DNA from 2 places in the Blautia acetigignens genome. Region 1 is predicted to be linked to the other one. Evidence: predicted binding sites of a transcription regulator. Region 1 holds the regulator's gene; the other holds the start of a gene.
The links. Region 1 encodes HrcA, which represses chaperone genes, less so after heat shock. Its sites were predicted from a motif close to TGTTAGCACTCNNNNNNNNNGAGTGCTAACA; they were not measured.
Positions count from the first base shown of each region.

Region 2: a site for HrcA is predicted at 2,176-2,206, ahead of OCV70_RS18280 (Hsp20/alpha crystallin family protein). Genes of this name have one in related genera too.

Region 1 covers NZ_JAOQJM010000001.1:75,840-80,035, forward strand. Annotated here, with positions in the region: gene dnaK (molecular chaperone DnaK) at 1-699, opposite strand, end outside; gene grpE (nucleotide exchange factor GrpE) at 872-1,522, opposite strand; gene hrcA (heat-inducible transcriptional repressor HrcA) at 1,551-2,591, opposite strand; gene OCV70_RS19490 (DUF6783 domain-containing protein) at 2,744-2,893, opposite strand; gene OCV70_RS19495 (DUF6783 domain-containing protein) at 2,825-2,986, shown strand; gene OCV70_RS00400 (LOG family protein) at 3,067-3,609, opposite strand; gene OCV70_RS00405 (chromate transporter) at 3,782-4,196, opposite strand, start outside.
Region 2 covers NZ_JAOQJM010000029.1:8,875-13,070, forward strand. Annotated here, with positions in the region: gene OCV70_RS18270 (D-alanyl-D-alanine carboxypeptidase family protein) at 1-299, shown strand, start outside; gene OCV70_RS18275 (3'-5' exonuclease) at 330-1,292, opposite strand; gene OCV70_RS18280 (Hsp20/alpha crystallin family protein) at 1,627-2,061, opposite strand; gene OCV70_RS18285 (SufB/SufD family protein) at 2,443-3,366, opposite strand; gene OCV70_RS18290 (ABC transporter ATP-binding protein) at 3,366-4,097, opposite strand.

The DNA of each region.
Region 1 (4,196 bases):
CAGTCTCTGAAGAGCCATCTTATCGTTGCTTAAGTCAACGCCCTCAGTTCTCTTGAACTCGGAAAGCATGTAGTCTGTGATTCTCTGATCGAAGTCATCACCACCAAGACGGTTGTTACCAGCTGTTGCAAGAACCTCGATAACGCCGTCACCGATCTCGATGATGGAAACATCGAATGTACCGCCGCCAAGGTCATAAACCATGATTTTCTGCTCTTTCTCATTGTCAAGACCATATGCAAGAGCTGCTGCTGTAGGCTCGTTGATGATACGCTTTACATCAAGACCTGCGATCTTACCAGCATCTTTGGTTGCCTGACGCTGAGCATCGTTGAAGTATGCAGGAACTGTGATAACTGCTTCTGTAACAGACTCTCCAAGATATCCTTCTGCATCTTTTTTCAGTTTCTGAAGGATCATAGCGGAAATTTCCTGTGGGGAATATTTCTTGTCATCGATTGTTACACGGTAATCTGTACCCATCTCTCTCTTGATGGAGGAGATTGTTTTCTCTGCGTTTGTTACTGCCTGACGTTTTGCAGGCTCACCTACCAGACGCTCACCTGTCTTTGTAAATGCTACAACTGACGGTGTTGTTCTGGATCCTTCTGTATTTGCGATAACGGTTGGCTGTCCACCTTCCATAACAGCTACACAGCTGTTTGTTGTACCTAAGTCAATACCAATGATTTTTCCCATGATAATTTTCCTCCTGTTTCAATCTATGTTCTGAAATTCGTGAATGTCTTAATGAAGTTCGATTCACTAAATTCGGTCTGCGCCTGCGGCTTGCCCTCATTAAGTGAGATCGAACGACCTCGCACTAAGTTTAGGCTTCGCATTCTGCTCGCCTTCACTAAGTTGCTTTCGGTCAGTTAGCAACCTTTACCATGCTGTGTCTTACAACGAAATCCTTGTAAGTGTATCCCTTCTGGAATTCCTCAACAACAATGTTCTCGCCTACGGATTCGTCTTCCACATGCATGACTGCGTTGTGCAGATTCGGATCAAAATCCTTGCCTACAGCTTCGATCGGCTTCACACCCATCTCATCGAAGGCTGTCATCATCTGCTTGTAGATCATCTTCATGCCTTCTGCAAATGGATCATCCTCCGGTGCCTGTGCAAGACCTCTCTCAAAGTTATCCACGATAGGAAGCATTTTCTCAACGATGTCCTTGGCACCGATGATGTACATGCTGGATTTCTCTTTCTCCGTTCTCTTACGGTAGTTATCGAATTCCGCCATGCTGCGCTTCAGTCTGTCTGTAAGATCCTCGATCTGCTGTTCAAATTTATCTTTCTCTTTTTTCTTCTTGCCGAAGAAAGAAGTTTTGGTCTTGGTTTCCGGTTCTTTCTGAGATTCTGCCTCTTCTGGCTGCTGTTCCGTCTCTTCCGGAGCAGCTGTATCATCAGAAGCTTCCTCTTCTGCTGCCTGGGCTGTATCTGCTGCCTCTTCTTCGCTTCCGTCAGTTACCGGAATGTCAACTGCTTCTTCCTGTACTTCGGCTTCTTTATTCATTTCTTCTGACACGCTTTCAACCGCCTTTCTAGGTTTTCTTATTTACCATTTCATCAAGCTGGACTTTTAATTTCTTCAGGCTGTCCACCACATTCTCATAATCCATTCGCTTGGGACCAATGATTCCAATGGTTCCCCGCATTCCATCTCCAAGCTCGTAGGTGGCTGTCACCACGCTGCAGTCCTTCATGGTCCGCACCGGAACTTCATCTCCGATGTATACCTGGACTCCTGTGTTCTCCGAATCTCCCATTTCCCCACGGACCATATCCGCAAGTTCCTGTTTGTCCTCGAAGGTGGAGATCAGCTCGCTGGCTTTGGATGTGTCTGCAAGCTCAGGATACTTGAATATGTTGGTTGCTCCTGACGTATATACTTTCATATCTTCCTCATCCACATGGATGGTAGCTGCAACTGCGTCCAGCACATCTGCAACCACACCGCTGTGGCTTCCAGCCTGTTCCTTCAGTCTGGCGATCATGCCAAGATTGATGTCCTGAATGGGAACACCGTTCAGGTTGGTGTTAAGAAGAAGATTCAGCTTCAGGATCGTCTGGTCATCCATCTCCTCTTCAATATCAATGATCTGGTTCCGGATGACGTTGCCTTCACATACAACTACGGCAATCAGCTGCCGCTCATTCACACGTGAAAGCTGTATGAACTTCAGGGTGCTTCCTCTGTACTGAGGAACAGCAACCATGGTCGCGTAATTGGTATTATTGGCAAGGACCTTGGCCACCTGCTTCAACACCTTATCCATCTTGTCTGATTTCTCAATCATCATATCACGGATCTCTGCGATCTCAGCTTCCTTCTCCCTGGTAAGCTCATCTACATAAAGGCGATAGCCTTTATCTGATGGAATTCTTCCGGCTGAGGTGTGGGGCTGTACAATGTAGCCCATATCCGTCAGGTCGGACATCTCATTTCGGATCGTAGCAGAGCTGACATTCAAATCCGGATACTTGGAAATGGTTCTGGAACCTACCGGCTCACCTGTTTCCATATAAGTCTTGATGATTGCTTTCAGTATTTTCCGTTTGCGCTCATCTAATACTTCATCCATGAAATATCTGCTCCTTTCTGAAAAGCGGACGGTCAAACCTGATTTCTATTCCCGTCTGGCTTCTTCGAATTCCTTTGTTAGCACTCATTATTTAGGAGTGCTAACATCTATGCTCTTAAGATACACCTCAACATTCTTTTTGTCAATATTTTTTACAAATTTTTTTCATCTTTTTTGATAGTTTTTACCTTAGAGTGTGTTTGAAAAAGGCTTTCTGCAAGATGTGCGTCACAATTTGTGGGAGATTTTGCCCGGATGAGGGCGTCGTAGCGGGCTACGACAACCGAATTCGGGTGAAATATACCGCAAAGTGGGGCGTGCAGATTGCAGGAATGATTTTTCAAACAGGCTCTAGAGCATGTAGATCACGAGAACACTTTTTTTGCACGCTCTGACAAACAGCAAAAAAGATGTCAGGGAAATACCTTCTGCCCCAAACCTGGGACAGGGATTTTTCTCTGACATCTCATTTGCTTTATTTGCTGTAGTTTTCCAGGTAATCCAGGATCGCCTCCGGCTCATCCAGAAATACCACCAGATCTAATATGGAAGAATCCATAAACTTCTCCCTGGCAGTATATTCCAGCAGTTCCTTCATCCTGTCATAATATCTGTCAATATTGTAGAGAACAATGGGCCTGTCGATCCGGTTCAGGCTTTTCAGGGTAAAGATCTCGAAAAATTCTTCATAAGTACCGATTCCTCCGGGCGCTACAATAGTGGCATCTGATTTTTCTTCCAGAAGCTGCTTGCGCTCCCGCATGGTCTCGGTAAAAATAAATTCCGTGCATTTCTCATACAGTACCCCTGGCTGGTCAAAAAAGCGGGGCGCAATTCCAAGTATGTATCCATTCTCTTCTGACACGCCTCTGGCTGCTGCTCCCATCATTCCGGTGGCTCCGCCGCCAAACACCAGTCCATGGCCCCGTTTTCCCATGGCTCTTCCAAGCTCCTGTGTTTTTTCATAATAAATGTCCTTCAGCTGGGCACTTGAGGCACCATATACGCAAATATTCACACTGTCATCCTCCCTTACTTTTTCCCTGCGGCATAACCGTCCACTTCTTTTACAGGTGGACGCTTTGCAATGCGCAAAACAGTTACTACAAAACTTACACGATTCACGCATCAATGTCAAGAAAACAGTTGTTTTTTCCTTCATGGTGCTGTCTTGCAGACATAATATCCTTTTAGATTCCCATTACCCCGCAGAATATCATATTCGCCACACCGCACAGGACCATTACAAGAATGGGGTTCATTTTAAATTTCCGAAGGAGCACCAGGGCTGCCCCGAAAAACACAACCATTCGGATGCAGACATTTTCCCGGACAAGGTCTATGGTTCCGCTGATAAAAAAGGCAGAAACCAGAATGGTCACTCCTGCCTTGGCGATCATTGCCACAACCGCCGGACGAAGGGATGCCAGTGTTCCCTGCAGGAGAGACATATTCCGGTATTTCGTGTAAATATATGCCAATAAAGTTACGATTATGCAGGAAGGCAAGATGCAGCCAAGGGTCGCCACAACCGCACCGCCCAGGCCTGCAATCTGGGTGCCTACAAAGGTGGCGGAATTCACTGCAATGGGACCCGGCGTCATT
Region 2 (4,196 bases), on a different contig from region 1:
AACGTCAGAGGATTAAGGTGAGCATGAATCCGGTTCCGAAGGAGAACCTTCCAAGTGAGCAGTATCTTTTAAATAATTGTGGGAATACGTATCCATTCTATTATACGAAGAATATTTATGTGACTGTTCCTATTGGAACGGATGTCAAGACGCTTACCCGGAAGCAGAGGGTTCTTTCCAATGCGGTTGGGCCGCTTCGGTTGAAGAGTAAGTATTATTTTAATGGACAGATGGTTGGATGGGGAATGCAGTATGAACGGTCGATTCTGGCGAATCTGCTGACAGTTCCAGGGGCGTGATGATCACGCCCCTTTTTAATATTCTGATATTTATTGTTTCGCGGATTCCTCCGCTTTCCTGCTTCGCTTCTTTGCTCGATGGGCCTCCCTTTTCTGGCGGATTTCTTCAGCTTCCTCGTCGGACACATTGGTCAGTGTTTTGATGGCGTAATACATGTTATTCTCGGTTTTGCGAAGCCTGATCTTTCCCATGACGAAGCCATGCTCCTGGCAGAGGGAAATGCTGTAATAGACCTTGGAATTATTCATGAACCAGCGGATCTTGCGCTTGGCTGGATTGTGACAAAGCGGACATTTGGTGCTGGTTACTTCACGATCCTTCATGGCTTTTTCCCTAGAATAAAATTCCCTTGAGACAAACTTATCATAAGTTGGATAGGATACATGGATCTCTTCTCTCTTGCTCTTGGGGTTCTGGTATACATCCAGGGATGAGTTGGGCAAAATATATTCATCTTCTATTTTCTGCAAAACGCACGCGGTGTAGTAAGCATCTCCAAGTGCGCGGTGAAACTCCATTTTCTTGGCAATGCCCATCTTGTCTGCGGCAAATTCCAGGGCGCGGCGCTCGTGATTTTCCTCGTAGCGGATGGCAAATAATTTCTGCACGTCATAGTAGGTTACGGGGCCCGGAATCATGGAAAGCTTGCCATAATACTTCATATTCCGCTGCAGTTCCATCACATCCTGATTTCCCCAGGTAAAAAATATATATTCCTCACCGCACCATTCCAGAAATTCTGTCACAGCCTGCGGAAAGGGCGTTCCATTCTGCAGATCCTTATAATTCATGTGGATCACTTCGTGGATGCTGTCATGAATCCAGTTGTACACCTGGGGCTTGATCAGGCGCTGAAAGCTGTCCACAATTTCTTTCTTTTCATTCAGTTTTACTGCGCCGATTTCTATGATTTCGAAAGGCAGACGGCTGTTGGACCACCTTTTCCCTCCCGGACTCTGATTCCACTCCAGGTCAAATACAATGTAGTTCATGATAAAGTTCCTTCTGTTTCCTGCTGTAAATTCTAGACAAGTATAACAGACTGCGGAAATGATGTAAAGAGAATCCCACAACAGCCGTGGATGTCCTTACACATGAAAAAGCCTGTCGGCGGGTACCGACAGGCGATGGGGGTATGAAACTATCTATATGAAAATTTAGGAAATTTTTTTAAATTACAGGAATCTATATGAAAGAAGCTGTTATCAAATGGTTCAGGACTGCCGTGTGCAACGAATACTAATTCGCAGTCATTCAAAATTCTTTACGCCAGCCGCCGCTTCTGGTTCACGGAGGGCGCATTATTTATGGTGTGGTCTGCTGTTTTTAGCCTTCAATAGAAATAAATTTCTTCTCTTCCGGCTCTTTCTTCTTGGCTTCCTTCGGGAAAGTAACGGTCAGGACGCCGTTGTCATATTTCGCATGAATGTCCTCATGCTCCAGATCCTTGCCTACATAGAAGCTTCTGGAACACTGTCCGGTGTAACGCTCTCTATGAACATATTTACCATTATTATCTTTCTCATCTTTATTCTCGGTTCTGGACGCCTGAATGGTAAGGTAACCTTCCTTCAGCTGAATCTTCACATCCTCTTTGTGGAATCCCGGAAGATCCATGCTCAGTTCATAATTGCCATCTACATCCTTAATATCGGTCTTCATCAGCTCCGCATTTCTGTAACCTGCGTTGCTCTGACGCTCTGTCGGAAATCTCATCCAATCATCAAATAAATTCTCTCCAAAAATACTAGGCATTAACATAACTGATTCCTCCTTATATTGTGAACACTCTTGTGTTGAATTATCATTTTCATCAAAGGAACTGGAACTTTTCTTTTTCCTCTTCCTTTGTTCTGTACGTAATATAACACGTATTGTTAGCACTGTCAAGATGTGAGTGCTAATTTTTTGTGAAGAATTTGTGAAGCCTTAAAATGAAAAAACAACTTCTAATATTAGTCTTTGTCCTATGGCGTAAAACAGCCGCTCAGTGGGAGATTGGCTCCGGCTGAACGGCTGTTTGGAATTTTGGAGTTTTTTCAAACATATTTCGTCCCTCTGTAAAAGCTCCCAATTGTAAATATGAGCTATTTTACCCTATTTGGGGACGTTTGCATAGTAGGTATTTTATTATTTTTCTGTTTAACTCAGGAAGTTCTCGATAATTACATTCTCTGCTTCCGCTTCGGTCATGCCAAGGGTACGGAGCTTCAAAAGCTGCTCATCGTTGATTCGACCGATGGCGGCTTCATGGATGATGGCGGCATCTACATGCTTCGCCTGAATCTCAGGGATGGAACCTACCTCTGCGTGATCCATGATAATGGAATCACACTGGATATGAGCATGACATTTATTTTTTCCAACTGCCTTAGGATGAAAAACCTGGGAAGAGTTTCCTTTTCCAACAGAACGGGAAATAATCTGGGCGGAAGAACCTGCGCCATTCATACAAACCTCAATATCAGACTCCGCTTTCTGCTCACCGTCTGTCATCAGACGCTCCAGAACAAACAGCTTGGAATCTGCGTCCATCTCCACATTGGTGGTACGGATCGTGGAATCTACCCCTTTGATCTGCACAGTATCCAAAGTGAATACAGAATTTTCCCCAAGTTCAATATTGGTTACCGGATTCAGGACCCTGCTTCCGGTTCCATTTCCTTCGCCGTAATGCTTCTCTTCATAATGAACATTGGCATTTTTTCCAACATGGAAGGTGTGAATGCCATCGTGACGGCTTTCATTGCATCCGCTGTTGTGGATTCCGCAGCCTGCAATAATATTCACGTCTGCACCGTCTTCCACATAAAAATCATTGTAAACCAGGTCTGTCATGCCGGATACGCTCACTACAACAGGGATGAAAACCTTCTCTCCCTGTGTCTTTCCATCAATAAAAATATCGATTCCCGGCTTGTCTTCTTTTTTCCGGATTTTGATGTGCTCACTGTCGCCATGACAGACGGAAATGCCATTCTGGCGCAGATTGTATGCACCTTTCTGCTCAAAACCTTCGCTGATCTTATCCAGTACGCCCTGGGTGGTTTCTTCTACTTTAATCATCAGCATTTGCCTCCTTCTGTCATGCACTTCTGACATTTTTCCTGCTGAAACAGGGTTGGGAAAACGTCCTCTTTGGTACCGTATTTCTTCACTTCTCCATCCTCGATCACCATGATCTTATCCGCCATGTTGATGATTTTTTCCTGATGGGAAATCAGGATCAGGCACTCTTTTTTCTCACGATGGATCTCCTCGAAACGCTTGATCAGCATGGAAAAACTCCACAGATCAATTCCGGCTTCCGGCTCATCGAAAATGCTCACTTTATGAGATTTGGCAAGAACGGTGGCGATCTCAATACGCTTCATTTCGCCGCCGGAAAGAGTTCCATCCAGCTGACGGTTCAGGTAATCCTCAGAGCAAAGTCCTACTGCGGAAAGAAGCTTGCAGCTTTCCTCCTCGGTCAGTTCTTTGCCAGCTGCAAGAGACAGCATTCTTGTGACTGTCATTCCCTTGAAACGGGGCGGTTGCTGGAATGCATAGCCGATTCCCGCATTGGCACGATGGTCAATATCATATTCCGTAATGTTCTCATCATCCAGATAAATTTCTCCGCTGTTTGCCTTCTCAATACCGGCAAGAACTTTGGCAAGAGTGGATTTTCCTCCGCCGTTGGGTCCAGTGATCACCAGCATTTCCCCATCCTTAACATCAAAACTGATGTGGTTCACCAGGCAGCGCTTTTTCCCTTCTTCATTCACTTCAAAAGTCAGGTTCTCTACTTTCAGCATATCTATACCTCTTTTGTGTTTTTTACTTTCTTATTGAAATGTACTCCTTATGGGAAAAGATGTCAACATTTCCTAGTAAGTTTTAGGACGTGTTTGAAA